Regions from separate parts of the Roseinatronobacter sp. genome, predicted to be linked through region 2. Evidence: riboswitches for the same ligand, from Rfam matches in the RefSeq annotation. Region 2 holds a riboswitch; each other region holds the start of a gene.

Region 1 (5,612 bases), on a different contig from region 2:
GTGCATTTGCTGCACCATTCGCGGTGATCTGTCCAAAACGCTGATTTCGCTTCTGGCGCGGCGCGCGCGCGGGGAATTGTCGTTTGACCGTGTGGTGATTGAAACCACAGGTCTGGCGGACCCTGGCCCGGTCTATCATACGCTTCTGGTCGATCCGGTTCTGGCACCGAATTATGCGCTGGACGGGGTTGTAACGGTTGTGGATGCCGTGCTTGGCGTGGACACCCTGAACCGCCATGCCGAGGCGCAGGCGCAAATCGCCATGGCGGATTGCATCGTATTAAGCAAGCGTGACCTGATTGATGCGGCCCAACTGGATGCACTGGGCGCACGGCTGGACAAGTTGAACCGGACGGCCCCGCGTATTCATGCAAACAACGGCGGTGTCCCCACGGGCGCGTTGTGGGGCTTGGGGCTTGGGGCCAGTGCGGATACGCCCGATCAGGCGTTGAACTGGCTAGCGGCCCCCGCCGCAGATACCCCCGCTGCAGACCCCCTCGCCGGCCTCTCTGGTCTGCGCACAGCCAAGGCACAGGCCCCCATAGGTCAGCTTGCCCCGTCGCACCATGCAACCGATGACCGGATATCAACGGCATCGATCACACTTGAAAACCCGATCCCTGTTGAGGTGTTCGACTTCTGGCTGGATACGCTGATCGCCCTGAAAGGCAGCAATATCCTGCGACTGAAGGGTATCGTGCATTTGCAGGGCGTGCCTAAACCATTTGTGTTTCACGGCGTGCAGCACATATTCGAGCCGCCGGTCCCCTTGCGAAACTGGCGCGAGGGTGAAAGCACCAGCCGCATTGTGGTGATTGCGCGTGACATGTCCAAAGAAGACCTGAACGCAAGTTTTGCAATGCTTCATATGCAGCCAGAACAGGTGGCAAGCGCACAGGGCATGACGGCGCATACCCTGTCAGAGCCGTTCTGAAATGGCCCGCAATCGCGGGGAATGGGGCGGCGGGGCGCAACAACGCGGGGATCGGGTCACGAATTATGTTGAATGAACCGCAGCCTTGCGCTAGGCGAATAGACAGATGGTGCCCGACACACATGTCGGGAGAATAGGGAAACCGGTGCGGAGAAGACCCTCTCTTATTCCGGTGCTGCCCCCGCAACTGTAAGCGGTGTGTCCCCCCTCATGCCACTGGACCGGACGGTTCGGGAAGGCGGGGAAACACAATAGCCGCGAGCCAGGAGACCTGCCATCTCAACCGAAACACGAACCCGGGCGGGGTGTCCGGAGGAGGGCATATGACGATTGCGCATCATTGCGTAAGGTGTGACAAGCACGCCTGTATCCCTGCTACTTCCTGCAGGGGGCACCATGTATCACTACACATTTGACCTGACGACATGCACGCGCTGCGTCAGCCGTTCAGGCCCATGCCTTATGGGTCTGGAATTTCTGCAGCGTTTATCCAACTCGCTGGGCGCGGCGCGCAAGATGACGGGCACGATGCCCGATATGGACGGGCAAGTCACATTTACCGAATGCCATGCCTGTGACCATTGCGTGCTGAACTGGCGCGCAACCGCAGGGGAATTGGAACTTGCCGGCGCGGATCAGGTTCTGTTGCAGGGGCGCGTTGTTGCGCAGGCCCTGCAATGAGTTGCCCTGCCCCACTACCCGCCGCGCTGGCACTGGAACAGGTGTCCTGGGGGGCGGGCATTCTTGATCCCGTCAGTCTGACCCTTGGTGCGGGGCGCGTGTTGGGCGTGCTGGGCGCGAATGGGGCGGGCAAGTCAACCCTGCTGCGGTTGATCTACCGCTTTCACAAACCCCAGTCAGGGCGTGTGCTGCTGGACGGGCGGGATATACACGCCATGCCTGCGCGCGCTGTCGCGCAGCGCGTGGCGGCTGTGTTGCAGGAACAGCCCACGGATTTTGCCCTGAGTGTGGCGGAAATCGTGGCCCTTGGCCGCGCGCCCCATCGCCGTGCCCTGTCCGGCCCGTCCGCACAGGACGCCCATATCGTCGAGCATGCGCTGGAGCGCCTGAATTTGCAGGACTTTGCCTTGCGCCCTTTTGGCACGCTGTCGGGGGGCGAACGTCAGCGCGTCATGGTCGCCCGCGCGCTTGCACAGGAACCGGGGCTTATTGTGCTGGATGAGCCGACCAATCATCTGGATATTCGCCATCAGTTGGAAGTACTGCGGCTGGTGCGCGGGCTTGGCGCGACGGTGGTTGCGTCCCTGCACGACCTTAATCTGGTGCAGGGGTTTGCCGATGATCTGCTGGTTCTGAAGGGCGGCCAGCCGCTGGCGTTCGGCCCTGTGGCGCAGGTGCTGACCCCTGACCTGATCGCGCGCGCCTTTGGCGTGCATGCGCACCCGCGCGGCCCTGCCCGATTTGATTTTTCACTATTTGATGACATGCAACAGGAGAAACGCGCATGAAATCCCTTCCCCTTGCCCTGCTTGCCACGGCATTCGCCGCGCCCGCATTGGCCCACCCCGTTACCGTGCAAAGCTGCGACCGAGAGGTGACATTTGACGCGCCCCCTGCGCGCGCGGCATCCAATGATGTGAACCTGACAGAAATGATGCTGGTTCTTGGTCTGAATGACCGGATGGTGGGATATACCGGCATTTCGGGCTGGAACAAACTGGACGAGGAAATTCGCGCCGACATTGGCGAACTGCCTGAACTGTCCGAACGCTACCCCACGCGCGAGGTGCTGATCGGCGCTGATCTGGATTTCTGGTTCGCAGGCTGGAATTACGGCATGCGCGTGGGCGGCGAGGTGACGCCTGATACATTACACCCCTTTGATATTGCAGTATATGAACTGACCGAAAGCTGCATTCACATCATGCCGCGCGATGGCGTGGCGATTGACGATATGTTCAATGATATCCGCAATCTGGGCGCAATTTTTGGTGTGGATGACCGCGCCGAGGAATTGATCACCGGCTGGCAGGCCGAACTGTCCGAGATTGCAGCAACCATCCCCGATACAGACCCGTTGCGCGTTTTTGTTTATGACAGTGGCGAGGACACGCCTTTTACCGCAGGCCGTTATGCCATGCCCACCGCCATGATCGAAGCTGCGGGCGGGCGCAACATCATGGATGATGTCGACAGCAGCTGGACCCGCGTGGCGTGGGAGCCGGTGGTCGAGCGGAACCCCGAAGTCATCATCATCGTCAATTACGGCGAAGTCACCGCCGAGCAGAAGATCGGGTTTATGAAGTCCAATCCGGCCTTTGCGGATATGGACGCGGTGGTGAATGACCGTTTTGTGGTGCTGGAATATGTCGAGGCCACACCCGGGCCGCGCAATATTCGCGCCATCCGCGCGCTGGCCGCTGCCTTTCACGGGCAATGACAATGCGCACCACCCCAAGCCCTGAAACCGCCGCCCCTGTTCTGGCCGCCAAGGCGCGCATGCCGGTTCTGGCACGTCCGGTGCGTCACGGGTTGTGGGGGCTTGGGGTGGGCGCGCTTGTTCTGTCGATTTCGGCGGCTGTCAGTATCGGTGCCGTGCCCATTCCCTTGGGCATGGTGTGGGGCGTGATCGTGGACAAACTTTTCCCCGGTCTGGTCACGCCCGACTGGTCGGCGGGGCGTGCGGCGATTGTGTGGGAAATCCGTTTGCCGCGTGCGTTGCTGGCGGCGCTTGTGGGGGCCGGGCTGGCGCTTGTGGGGGCAGTGTTGCAATCGGTCACGCGCAACCCGCTGGCGGACCCGCATTTGCTGGGCATCTCATCTGGGGCGGCATTCGGGGCCATTCTGGCACTGTTGCATACCGGCATGTTTCTGGGCCTTGCCACAGTGCCGCTTCTGGCCTTTATCGGTGCGCTTGCATCAACCCTTCTGGTGCTGTCGGTGGCCAGTTTCGCGCAGGCCACAAGCGCGGACCGGCTGGTGCTGACGGGGGTGGCGGTGTCCTTCATTGTCATGGCGCTGGCCAATGTGCTGATATTTCTGGGCGATCCGCGCGCCGCCCATACGGTTGTATTCTGGATGCTGGGCGGTTTGGGGCTGGCGCAATGGGCGCATCTGGTATGGCCTGCCTTGATCCTTGCGGGGGCTGCGATCTGGTTTCGCGCAGTGGCAGGATCGCTGAACGCAATGACCATCGGGGATGAGACGGCCTCGACCCTTGGTATTCCTGTCGTCCGCTTTCGTATCGCGTGTTTCGTGGTCGCGGCGCTTGTTACCGGCGTTATGGTCGCGTTTTCCGGTGTTATCGGGTTTGTGGGGTTGATGGTGCCGCATATTGTCCGGCTGGTTGTTGGCGGCGACAATGTGCGCGTTTTGCCCGCATCCATGCTGGTGGGCGCAATTTTTCTGGTCTGGGCCGATATCGTGGCGCGCACATTGATGCGGCCAGAGGACATGCCAATCGGAATTGTCACCGGCCTTGTGGGCGGGGTGTTCTTTATCTGGCTGTTGCGCCGGCGTGCGCGCGGCTAGAGCGTGTTGCGCAAAAGTGTGAACCGGTTTTTCGCATAGAAACATGCGGAAGAAATAAACTAGAGTCCGTCGCGTGAATGCGAATGAACGCGACGGACTCTAGGCGCGCCCCTTCCGGTGGCTGGGGAAGGGGGCTGCGCAAATCGGCTTCTTTTACCTTGCGGTTTGTGCTTGCCGCGCTTCCTGGCTGATTGTTTGGCCGGCGCTTTGCATGTCGCGCCCAGCCCCTTCGACAGTCGCACATGCAGCCAGAGTTGTCAGGCCAAGCAGAAAGATCAGCGGTTTCATTTGTTGTTCCTTTTTTGCAAACACATTTCCATGTGAACGCACCACACACAGGATCGTTCCATCTGATCTGATGTGAATTTCCGGTTGCGCTGCTGATACCCGTCATCACATGACTGCACAGCGGTCGGGCTACGGGCGTTTCGCGGGGGGCGACCCTGACCGAAGATCCCCTTCTGGCGGTCGGAATCATGCTGCCTTTTTGCATATCGTGAACGGCACGTGCCTTGTTGCGCGATGGGCAAGCCTTTATAAAACAGGTATGGTGATGACTAAATATCAGGGGCATTCCAGTATGATCCGCCCCGCGCCCACGGGTGCGGTTACGCTGGTATGTGCCGGATGTAATGCCAAATTGGCAGTGTTTGGGCGTTTATGAACGTGTTGCTTGGTGTTCTGCGGAAAACGGTTGCGTGGCTTCCATTTGCCAGCCTGCCTGCGCTGATATTGGGGACGGTGTTCTTTATGGTGTCGCTGACGCCCAGCCTTGTGCCGCGGGAAACGCTGGTGCAGGCGGTGCTAAGCGGTGTCAGTCTGGCCGCGGGATATGCAATCGGGCTGATGCTTTCGGCACTGTGGCACAGGCTTGAATTTCCGCCATTGCCACACAGGGCGCGTGCGGGCATCCGTGCCGTTGTGACGGTTCTGTGTGTTCTGGCCGGTGCGGCCGCACTATGGCAGGCGTCGGAATGGCAAAACGGGTTGCGCGCGTTGATGGAAATGCCGCCTGTGGACACTGTGCGCCCGTTTACCATTGCGGCAGGTGCAATGGGTGTGTTCCTGTTACTGGTCTGGTTCGCGCGGTTGTCGTCGCTGGTGGTGCGGAAACTGTCCAGCGCATTGTCGCGGGTTCTGCCTGGCCCGCAAGCCTTGCTGATCTCGATCATGCTGACGGCCTTGT
Region 2 (5,612 bases):
ACAGGGGAAACGCGGCGCTTTCACTCTGGGCGGTCATCGGGATCCCTCCCTGTACCGCAGGTTCATCATCGTCGAAACAGGTTAACAAATGGTATATTTCATTCTGGTCCAAATATCCCCGCCGGAGGCGCAGGTCTGCGTCAGGAAACGCGGTTTGAGGAAATTGCGCGCATGACCCTGCGCCGCATCAGGGTGAATGGCCATTTCGGCGAATGGTTGCAAGGCAGGCTTGGTCCGCAGGGTCCCGTCGTGCTGATCACCATGCCATGCCCCTGCACCGGTGTGGATGTATTTCTTGACCCGCAATGCGCGCAGACACACGCGGGCGACGCGCCGGTCGTTGCGCATTATCCGCCACATGCTGTCAAAGCGCTGCTATCGGCATTGCGCCTTCGCACAGCGGGGCAGTTCAGGATTGTGCCGCGGGTTGCGGCAGGCTTGGGCACTGGCGTATCGACTGCCGGATTGATGGGCATTGCCGCCCTTGCGGGCTGGCAGGGCCCGCCGGAGCAACTTGCAAAAGCCTGCATCGCCGCCGAGGGTGCATCGGACCCGCTGATGTTTCCTGACGCAGGCAGCCTGCTGTGGGGATCACGCGACGGGATTATCCATGCGCGCGTCCTCCCCCCGCCGCGCCACGAGATACTTGGCGCGCTCTGGGGCGGGCCACGCCCGACAGATCCCGCCGATGATGACTTCCCCGATATTTCCGATCTGGTGCAGGCGTGGCAGATGGCACGCCGGTTGCCGGACTTTACCGCGCTGGCCAGTGAGAGTGCGCGGCGCTGCCTTGCCCGCAGGGGCCCGCAAACCGACCCGACAGACAGTCTTGCTGCATCCCTTGGCGCATTGGGCTGGAACATGGCCCATACAGGGGCTGCGCGCGGCTTTATTTTCGCGCAGGGCACTGTTCCACCCCATGCGCCCGCGGTTTTGCGTGATGCCGGATATCACGGGATACTGCGCTTCGAAGGGGGGGGGTCATGAATTATGCCGCGATCATGCTGATTGCGATCGCCATGGATATGGCGTTTGGCTGGCCGGACCGCCTGTATCGCCGCATCGGGCATCCGGTGACATGGATCGGGGCCTTGATCCGCTGGCTGGATACGCGCTGGAACCGCCAAGACCACAGTTTCGGGATGCGCAAGGCAAGCGGGGCGCTGGCAGCATTGCTGGTCATTGCCTTGTGCGGCGCTGTTGCCTGGCTGGTGCAGGCGGCGTTGCCCCCGGGCTGGGCGGGGATTATGTTAGGCGGGGTTCTGGTCTGGCCGTTTATCGCATTGCGTTCAATGCATGATCATGTCGCAGCGATCATCCCCCCCTTGCAGGCCGGTGATCTGCCGCGCGCGCGCCGTGAAGTGTCGATGATCGTCGGGCGCGACCCGTCGCAACTGGACTGCGCGGGCGTGGCGCGCGCCGCGACCGAGAGTCTGGCCGAGAATACATCCGATGGTATTGTCGCCCCGATTTTCTGGGGCCTTGTCGGGGGATTGCCCGGAATTGTGGCCTACAAGGCCATCAACACCCTCGATTCGATGATCGGGTATCGCACCCCGCGGCATATGGCCTTTGGCTGGGCTGCGGCGCGGATTGACGATCTGGCCAATCTGGTTCCTGCGCGGCTGACGGGGGTATTGTTCGCGCTGGTATCGGCACGCCCGCGCGCGGCACTGGCCGCGATGTGGCGCGATGCCCGCCTGCACCGTTCGCCCAACGCAGGCTGGCCCGAGGCTGCGATGGCAGGGGCGCTTGGCGTGCGGCTGTCGGGTCCGCGCATCTATGACGGCACGACAACGGATGATCCTTGGGTCAACGGTGCCTGCCCTGACCCAAGGGCCGGGGATTTAGGCAAGGGGCTGGCACTTTACCGGCGCGCGATGGCGGCCTTGACAATTTGTGTGGCCATACTTGCGGCGTTGTGGATCTGACAGATGACAGGCCCGTCACGGGCCTGTCTGCGCGATGACTTGTGCCCCTGATACAATCGGCGTGCAAAACGGGTTTTCCCTGCCCCGAATCCGCGCTAGCCTGCGCGCGTCTGGTGCCCGTCCTGTGCAGCCTTGTGCCCGCAGCAGGGGGAGAATCGGGAATGCGGTGCAAATCCGCAACGTGCCCAACGCTGTAAGGTGGATGGCGCTGCAAGATGCCACTGGCCTGCCGGGTCGGGAAGGCGCAGTTGCCGGTGAAACCAAGTCAGAAGACCGGCCAGACGCAACCGGACCGCCCGCTGGTCAACGGGGGGTCGTGACTGTGACAGGGGATAGTGTCATGCAGCCACCCGAAACGCCCGCGCCAGCGGGTCCATTCTCGCCATACGAACGTGACGCGGTCTATCGCGCCATATTCACCCGCCGCGATGTGCGCAGCCAGTTCACCGACCGGCCCGTCGCGGATGATATGCTGATGCGGCTGCTGGGCGCTGCACATCACGCACCATCAGTGGGGTTCATGCAGCCGTGGAATTTCATCGTGATCCGCAGCGCGTCCGTCAAGGCGCAGGTTCAGTCTGCCTTCGCGCGCGCCAATACTGAGGCCGCCGCCATGTTCCCAAAGGAACGGCGCGCAGAGTATTCGGCACTGAAGCTGGAGGGCATATCCGCAGCGCCGGTGAACCTGTGTATCACATGCGACCGCGCGCGCGGCGGGGATGTTGTTCTGGGGCGGACCCATAACCGCGACATGGACCTGTATTCAACCGTTTGCGCGGTCCAGAACCTGTGGCTGGCCGCACGCGCCGAAGGTCTTGGCGTGGGCTGGGTCAGTATCTTCCAGGAGGCGGATCTGCGCGAAATTCTGCAACTGCCGGAACAGGTGGTCCCTGTGGCCTATCTGTGTATCGGCCATGTCGATCACCTGTATGAAACGCCGGAATTGCAGGTGAAGGGCTGGCAGGCACGCCTGTCGCTGGATGATCTGGTCTTTGCCGAACACTGGGGGCATTCCGCCGCTGCAGCAGACATTCCGCCGCGTGGGGCCTGAACACGACAGGCTGACCGCATTTGCAGTCGCGCGCGCTTTCGCCTTTTATGGCCGCGCGATTTCCACACGAAACGGCCCCCGTTTCCTGCAACCCGCATAAGACAGAAAAAAGGCGTTTGACCCGCAGCGCGCTGTTGCGGCAAATGGGCGGGTGCCGGTCCGGCCTGTCAGACAATACTGGAAACAAGATGCGCGATCATGGTGGAAACTTGGACGCGGCGATTGCGCGCCATGGCGGCAGCGACTGGATTGACCTGTCAACAGGGGTCAACCGCCGCCCCTACCCTGTGCCGCCGCTGCCGCAGGAAACATGGCACGGGTTGCCAACGGCACAGGCGCAAAACGCGCTGGTGCGGGCGGCGGCACTGGCATGGGGGGCCGCGCCCGAAACCGCAGGGCTGGCACTTGGCGGGGCGCAGTCAGCCATCCAGCTTGTGCCCTATCTGCTGCCGCAAAAAGGGCGGGCCTGCGTACTGGCGCCCAGTTACAACGAACATGGCGCGTGTTTGCGGGCTGCCGGATGGCAGGTTCACGACACCCGCTTGCCCGCAGACATGGCGGGCGCGGATCTTGCGGTTCTGGTCAACCCGAACAACCCTGACGGCAGGCACTGGTCCGCGCAAGACATGCTGGACCTTGCACGAAAGGTGGGGGTGCTGGTCGTGGACGAGAGTTTTGCAGATGTCACACCGGAATTGTCCTTGCTGCCGCAGTCCGGCGCGGCGGAAAACGTGATGATTCTGCGGTCGTTTGGAAAATTCTACGGATTGGCGGGCCTGCGATTGGGATTCGCATTCGGATCAAGCGCCATGATCGGGCGGTTGGCCGAACTGGCTGGCCCATGGCCCGTATCGGGCGCGGCAATATCCATCGGGTGTCACGCCCTTGCAGACAAGGGCTGGGCCGATGCCATGCGTGGCCAACTGCGCCTTGATGCAGAACGCGCAGATACAATGATCACGCGCGCGGGGTGGACCTGCCTTGGCGGGACGCATCTGTTCCGGCTGTATGACACGCCCGATGCGCAAGCCGCGCAAGACCATCTGGCCCGTCATCACATATGGTCGCGGATTTTCCCCTACTCCCGCCGCTGGCTTAGACTTGGCCTGCCGGGGCCGGAACACGAATGGCACAGGCTGGAACGGGCACTCGGCAACTTGCACGGCACCTGACACAGGCCCTGCGCGCCAGATCAGCGGTATCTGACGGGAAATGTGGCAGAAAACCACGTCAAACCCTGCAAGAATTCCTGTCACGCCACAAACAATCCACAGGAAAATCCCGCGCGTGATGCGATTTTACTTTACTAAATGCCCGTTTAGGCACACCATATATAGTAATAAAAAGTAAAAAACTGCGGAATTGTAGCGTTATACACCTTGTTTGGTAGCCGCCTTGCGGACACGAACAAGTCATCAGATCGAGGCGGGCATGTCAGCAACGGAATTCTACCTAACGAATGACCCTGTCCATCCGATCGACATTGTCGAAACGCTGGCTGCGGACCATGACTGGGACTTTGACCGCATGGGCGAGGACCAGATTGCCATGGTGGTCGAGGGGCAATGGCGCAGCTATGCGCTGACGCTGGCGCTGTCGCCCGAAGAAGACATGCTGCGCCTGATCTGCACGTTCGAGATGGACCCGCCCGAAGCTGCCCTGCCGTCATTGTATGAAACAGTCAGCCGCGCCAATGACATGGTCTGGTCCGGCGCATTCAGTTTCTGGAGCGAGCAACGCCTGATGGTCTGGCGCTATGGCCTGCTGCTGGGGGCCGACCAGACTGCCGAAGTTGACCAGATTGACCGCATGATCCGCAGTGCGCTGGTCGCTGCAGAGCGGTTCTATCCCGCGTTCCAGCTGGTGTCCTGGGCCGAGCATAGCCCGCAAGCGGCGCTGGATCTGGCATTGGCGGAAGCCGTGGGGCACGCCTGACCGGAACTGCGCCAATACTGGCCGAATAAACTGTCCCCCCCTTGACGCAGGCCCAAGGCGGCGCAACAACTGCGTCAAAACAGCAAGGGGACGCCACCATGACACTCGACCGGATTAATGAACGCGGTATGGTATTGCTGGGCTGCGGCAAGATGGGGTCGGCATTGCTGGCGGGCTGGCTGGCGCAGGGGGTTCAGCCGGATTGCGTGCATGTTGTCGAACCACACCCAAGTGACTGGTTGCGCGGAAGCGGGGTTGCCCTGAACGCCGATATGCCCGATTCGCCCGCTGTGGTCGTTCTGGCGGTCAAACCGCAGATGATGGGCAATGCCCTGCCAGCGCTGCAATCGCTGGGGGGCGGGAAAACGCTGTTCATCTCCATCGCGGCGGGCACGCAGCTGGCGCGGATCAGTGACATGCTGGGCGCGCGCACACCTGTCATTCGCGCCATGCCCAACACCCCTGCCGCAGTCGCACAAGGCATTTCCGCGCTGATTGGCAATGAAACCGTGTCAGAGGAAGACCTGCAACTGGCCGAGAACCTGCTGGCCGCCGTGGGCCAGACCCTGCGACTGGAGAGCGAGACACAGATGGATGCAGTGACCGCCCTTTCAGGGTCGGGGCCGGCCTATGTCTTTCACATGATCGAAGCGATGGCGCGCGCAGGGCAGGCACAGGGACTTTCGCCGGATATG
Region 3 (5,612 bases), on a different contig from region 2:
GACCTGCACCAGTGCGGCATGCGCGGCTTCGGTATCATCCGGTCCGGGCTGGCCGAACAGGCCCAGCCGCGCGGCGCGGCCCATTGTCACCACCTCCAGCCCCGACAGCTTCGCCTGTGATGCGCCGTGCTGGGGCACATACCCTACAATCGCGGGCGCGTGGCGGCGGCCCTGATCCAGCGGCTGAAACCCCAGAATACTGCGCAATAATGTCGTTTTGCCACGCCCGTTCGGCCCCAATATGGCGGTCGTGCGCCCCAGCGGTACGTCAATCGACAACCCTGCAAACACCCGCAGCGCGCCAAATCGCAGGCTTGCGTCCGACACCCCGATCATGAGTGCCACGCGCGTTTGAAATGCTGGCGCAGCAAAACAGCAAAGACCGGCGCGCCAATCAGCGCAGTCAGCACGCTTAGGGGTATTTCTGAAGCTGTCAGCGTGCGGGCCAATGTGTCGATTAGAACCAGATAGCTCGCACCCAGAAGTGCCGATGCCGGAATAAGGCGGCGGTGATCTTCCCCCACGATCAGACGTGCGGCATGGGGTACGACAAGGCCGATCCAGCCGATAATGCCTGCAACAGCAACCGATGTGCCGGTCATCATCGTGGCTGCCAGGAAGATAAACCAGCGTTCGCGATCAGGGTTCACGCCCAGTGATCGCGCCTCTGCTTCGTCCAGTGCCAACAGGTTCAATCTGTAGCGTAGCGACCACACAAGTACCAAACCCAGCGCCATACCGGGCACAGCCAGCCCCAGCCGCGCCCATGTCGCCGTCGAGAATGAGCCCATCAACCAATAGACAATCGCAGGCAGGGACGAATTGGGGTCGGCCAGAAATTGCAGCACAGATACCAATGCAGCAAAAAATGCCCCTACGATCATACCTGAAAGGATGACGGTCAGAACCTCGGTCCGGCCATTGATATGGGCCAGCAGTCCAACCAGAACCAACGCGACCAGCCCGAACACAAAGGACATGCCCAGCAGAACCACCCCGTGAAAGCCCAGCAGGATGGCAAGCGCCCCGCCAAAGGCCCCGCCCTGGCTGATGCCCAGCACTTGCGGGCTGACCAGCGGGTTGCGGAAGACGCCTTGCAATGCCGCCCCACCCACGGCCAGCGCGGCCCCCGACAATGCCGCCAGCAGGACGCGCGGCAGGCGCACCAGTTCGACAATACGTTCGTCCATGGTGTCCGCGCTGCCTGATAAATCCCAGACCCGCGCCCACAGGATTTCCACAACCCTGAGCCAAGGCACCTCAAAACGTCCGGCGCTGATGGAATACAGCATGGCCAGCACCAGACAGGCCACCATCGCGGGAAACACCCCAAGGCGCAGCGCCATTCGCGCGCGCCTTGGGGCCTGATCCAGTGCAATACTCATGGCGCTGCGAATTGCGCGTAATTCGCCTGACCGCCCTGCATATCCATCCACAGGATTTCGTCGATATCCGCATCTGTCAGGTCATGGCCATACAGCACTTGATAGGCCGTGCGCATTTCCGCGCGCAGGTCATAATCGAACAGGTCCGGATGCAGCAGATTTGCCGTCCACATCCATGTCAGGGGGCTTTCCTGATTGGGCGGGTCCCAGCGATAGCCGCCAAGCGGCATTTTATAGACGCGGCCCGATTGCGCCGCATTTGTCAGTGACAGGATCGGGTCATTCATGATGCGATCAAGGGTCAGATCAGCCTCGAAGGAATTCAGAAAAATGACATCGGGGTTCCAGGTCGCAACCTGTTCAACATTGATATCCGCCCAACCGCCGACCATGTCTTCGGCCGCATTCCGCCCACCGGCAAGCATGTGATACCATGCGTTATAGTTGTTTTCGGTGCCCGATGCGCGCAGGTTGTCCATTGCGCGCAGCAGATACAGAACGCTGGGGCGATCCTCATCTGCCAGTCCTGCTGTGCGCGCTTCCATGTCGGCCTGCACTTCGGCGCGCCATTCGATCAGCGGCGCAATCCGTTCCGGCCTGCCCATCGCGGTTGCCGCCATGGTCATATATTCGCGCGTCAGTTCCTCGGACCCGTAGCGGATGGTCATAAGGTTCAGGCCCGCATTCGTGATCGGGTCAATGTAGTCCGGCCCGCGTCCGGCCCATTGGATGACCAGTTCGGGGTTGACGCGTGCCAGTTCTTCCACATTCGGGATGAAGTTCGGCGCAGTGATGTCTGACGGTATGTCGCGCGCTTCGGGAAAAATCTGCCCAAGGATACCTTCCATGATTGCGGATTTCGCGGTCGGGTTCATCCCCACCAGCCGGTCTGTCGCCCCGTCAATCGCAATCAGTGTTGATGCCATGGGGATGGGAATTGACGCGATCCTTTGCGCGGGCGCGGGCAGTGTGACCTCGCGGCCTTCATGGTCCGTGAATGTTACGGGTTCTGCGGCAAGGGGGGGCGCAAACAGGGCGGTACAAACAAGAAGGTGCAGTCGCATGGCGGGCCTTTCGTGGCATCGCCTCGGCCATTGGGGCCATTTCTGCGCAGACGGGCAGGGCAGGCTGGGCGCGAGGAGCGGTTGAGCATAACCTGGCGCGACCAGAGGGGTCCTAGCTTGGCACGAGATTTGTTTAGTGATTTAGTCGGATATTGTCAACGACTGACAGGCACGCGCGATTCCAACCGCTTGCACAAGCCGGTTCCGGCGCATCCCGCCTGAAGATAAGAATACACATGGACACTTGGAACCGCGTCGGCTAGCGTGCATGCTGCCAAGGTTCCGCATCTGCGGATTAATAGGGAATACAGGATCGGGTCCAACCCGCTATCTGTAGCTGCCCTCGCAACTGTAGGCGGCAAGGTTCTGGTCAAACCACTGGCATAGCCGGGAAGGGACACAGAACCATTCGAGCCGTAAGCCAGGAGACCTGCCTTTGGCATAACCCTAACCGCCGGCGAGGTGCCCGGCTGGAGGAATGGCATGGCAAAAGACATTTCGCCCAATGATTCGGGCGCGCATTCTACAGTCCTGACGTCCCGACGGCTGGCCCGCGTACGGCCATATTCAGATCGAGGTTTCTGATGGACTTAAGACCCCTGTGGCTGACGACGATTTTTGTCCTGCCCTATTCGCTGGCGCAAGCTGACACGGTGCTGTTCACTGATGACATGGGCCGCCAGGTGGCGGTGCAGCAGCCAGTTGAACGCGCCGTTATTTTCAACCGCTACGGGGTCGAATTCGCCCGTGCACTGGGCGCAATGGATCGCGTCGTCGGGGTCGATCAAAGCACCTATCGTGACCCGCCCTACTGGCCCGAACTGAACCCGGACATGATTGTCGGCGCAGGACAGGCAGCGCCCAATTATGAGGCGATTGTAAGCGCCAGACCGGATATCGTTATCCTGCCGCGCAATGGCGCGTGGGAAGAAGCAATCGCGCAGCTTGAACCCTTCGGCATTCCGGTCATGGTCATCACGGCCTGGGACGCCACCAAACATGTGCAGAATGTCTCGTTGATGGGTGAGCTGTTTGATGCGCCCGAACGTGCACAGGAATTAAACGATTTCTACACGGGCTATCTGGCCTTGCTGGAGGAGCGGCTGAACGGGGTGGAACCTGTCAGCATATACATCGAGGAAACGCGCCCGCTGGTCACGGTCACACCGGGGTCGGGTTGGCATGACATGGCGCTGCAAGGTGGCGCGCACAATGTCTTTGGGGGCATTGATATAGCGGCGGAACCGGCATCGCGTGGCAACGTAAACGCCTACACGATCGACCCCGAGGAACTTGTCAGCCGCAGCCCTGAAGTGATTTTCAGGCTTGTTCCCGGTTCTTATCAGGCGATCCCGGCGGACACTTATGCGCAGGCTTGGGCCGAGTTGTCAGCCCGGGACGAGATCCGCGCGACACCTGCATGGCAGTCGGAAAACACTCATCTGGTTAACTACTATCTGGCCGGGGGCGCGTCCAAAATCACAGGGGCGTTGCAGATTGCGAAATGGGCACATCCCGACCTGTTTGCGGATATTGACCCAGAAGACGCCATGCGCATCTGGATCGAGGAGTTTCAGGGCCTGCCCTACGAGTCTGGCATGACCTATACAGGTGAATTCCAGCCATGACACGCGCAACGCCGGTCGTTCTGCCGCCGCAGAACGTGCCGCCGGTGCCTGCAGAACGACCTGCCGGCACTGACGGCCTTGGTGCCCGCTATCTTGCCAGCCGGACAGCCCGGCTGGTGGGGATCACTCTGGCATTTGCGCTGCTGGTTTTGTCGGCCCTGTCGGTAACCGTGCGCGGCATCCATGAAACCGGCATGGCGGATCTGCTGCGGGTTATCGCATCGCGTGCAAGTTTCGGCGCGATTGCGGCACCGCTGGATGCCCAGTCCGAACTGGTTTTGCTGCACCTGCGCCTGCCGCGTGTTGTCATGGCCATGATTGCCGGGGCGGCGCTGTCAGTGGCAGGGGTGCTGATGCAGGCGATTACGCGCAATCCACTGGTCAGCCCCTATACGATCGGTGTGTCTTCGGCGGCGGCTTTTGGTGCGGCGGTTGCCATCATGTTCGGTGTCGGATTGACCGGCGCGGGGATCTATTTCATTCCGCTTACGGCCTTTGCCTTCGCGCTGGCCGCTGCAACGGCTGTCTTTTCAATGAGTTGGTGGCGCAATATGGGTCCGCAGGCGATGATCCTGACCGGAATCGCGCTGATGTATCTGTTCAGTGCCATGACGGCTGCCGTGCAGTTCATCGCCACAGAACAGCAGCTTGCGCGCGTTGTCCACTGGACCTTTGGCAGCCTGAACGGCGTGCGCTGGCCTGCGGTGGTGGTTTGTGGCGGCGTGCTGGCGGTCGTCCTGCCGGTGATGCAGGCGCAGGCGTGGAAACTGAATGTCCTGACAGTCGCAGGGGATGATGTCGCGCGGTCGCTGGGGGTGCATGTGTCGCGCCTGCGTGCCACGGCTATCGTGTTGTCGGTTGTTGCGGCGGCGTCAGTGATCAGCTTTCTTGGGGTTATCGGTTTTGTCGGGCTGATTGGCCCGCATGTCGCGCGTATGATCATCGGCGGGGATCATCGCTATCTGCTGCCCTTTGCCGCGATAACGGGCGCGGCCCTGCTTCTGGCTGCCGATACCATCGGGCGGCTGGCCTTTGCACCGGTTGTGGTGCCGGTGGGAATCGTGGTGGCCTTTGTGGGGGTGCCGCTGTTTTTGCACCTTATCCTGTCCCGCCAAAGAACGAGCTACGCATGATTACGCTGGAAGCCACGAATCTGACGGTCGATGCGGGCGGGCGCACAGTTCTGGATGATGTGTCCGTGAGTGTTGCCCAAGGCGAGATGGTGGGCCTGATCGGCCCCAATGGCGCGGGCAAATCCACACTGGTCAAGGCCATCCTTGGCGAGCATCGCCTGCGCGCGGGGCAGGTTCGTTGTGCCGCGCGCGACATGATGCGCAGCGCCGCGCGGGACCGGGCACGCCTGATCGCCTATGTCCCGCAGGTGCCGCCCGAAGGGTTTCCCGTCAGCGTGTTCCAGACCGTGCTGATGGGGCGCACCCCGCATATGGGAACGCGCCCCGCCCAACGCGATCTGGACGTGACCGAATGGGCCATTTCACAACTGCAACTGGAGGGGCTGGCGTTTCGCAGCATGA

The links. A riboswitch is a leader RNA that binds a small molecule or an ion and turns the genes downstream of it on or off. The one in region 2 is predicted to bind cobalamin.
Region 1: it holds a riboswitch for cobalamin, as region 2 does, so the genes downstream of both, ACTIE1_RS13215 (hypothetical protein) here and bluB (5,6-dimethylbenzimidazole synthase) in region 2, are expected to answer to the same signal.
Region 3: it holds a riboswitch for cobalamin, as region 2 does, so the genes downstream of both, ACTIE1_RS10095 (ABC transporter substrate-binding protein) here and bluB (5,6-dimethylbenzimidazole synthase) in region 2, are expected to answer to the same signal.

Annotation. Positions count from the first base shown of each region.
Region 1 covers NZ_JBHYFM010000020.1:42,357-47,968, reverse strand. Annotated here, with positions in the region: gene ACTIE1_RS13220 (CobW family GTP-binding protein) at 1-934, shown strand, start outside; cobalamin riboswitch at 1,025-1,227, shown strand; gene ACTIE1_RS13215 (hypothetical protein) at 1,331-1,615, shown strand; gene ACTIE1_RS13210 (ABC transporter ATP-binding protein) at 1,612-2,403, shown strand; gene ACTIE1_RS13205 (ABC transporter substrate-binding protein) at 2,400-3,335, shown strand; gene ACTIE1_RS13200 (FecCD family ABC transporter permease) at 3,395-4,426, shown strand; gene ACTIE1_RS13195 (entericidin A/B family lipoprotein) at 4,580-4,714, opposite strand; gene ACTIE1_RS13190 (alpha/beta hydrolase) at 5,087-5,612, shown strand, end outside.
Region 2 covers NZ_JBHYFM010000013.1:17,783-23,394, forward strand. Annotated here, with positions in the region: gene ACTIE1_RS11030 (propanediol utilization protein) at 172-987, shown strand; gene cbiB (adenosylcobinamide-phosphate synthase CbiB) at 984-1,931, shown strand; cobalamin riboswitch at 2,026-2,227, shown strand; gene bluB (5,6-dimethylbenzimidazole synthase) at 2,272-2,982, shown strand; gene cobD (threonine-phosphate decarboxylase CobD) at 3,171-4,154, shown strand; gene ACTIE1_RS11050 (YbjN domain-containing protein) at 4,414-4,917, shown strand; gene proC (pyrroline-5-carboxylate reductase) at 5,016-5,612, shown strand, end outside.
Region 3 covers NZ_JBHYFM010000010.1:90,852-96,463, forward strand. Annotated here, with positions in the region: gene ACTIE1_RS10080 (ABC transporter ATP-binding protein) at 1-336, opposite strand, end outside; gene ACTIE1_RS10085 (FecCD family ABC transporter permease) at 333-1,385, opposite strand; gene ACTIE1_RS10090 (ABC transporter substrate-binding protein) at 1,382-2,449, opposite strand; cobalamin riboswitch at 2,710-2,901, shown strand; gene ACTIE1_RS10095 (ABC transporter substrate-binding protein) at 3,034-4,077, shown strand; gene ACTIE1_RS10100 (FecCD family ABC transporter permease) at 4,074-5,210, shown strand; gene ACTIE1_RS10105 (ABC transporter ATP-binding protein) at 5,207-5,612, shown strand, end outside.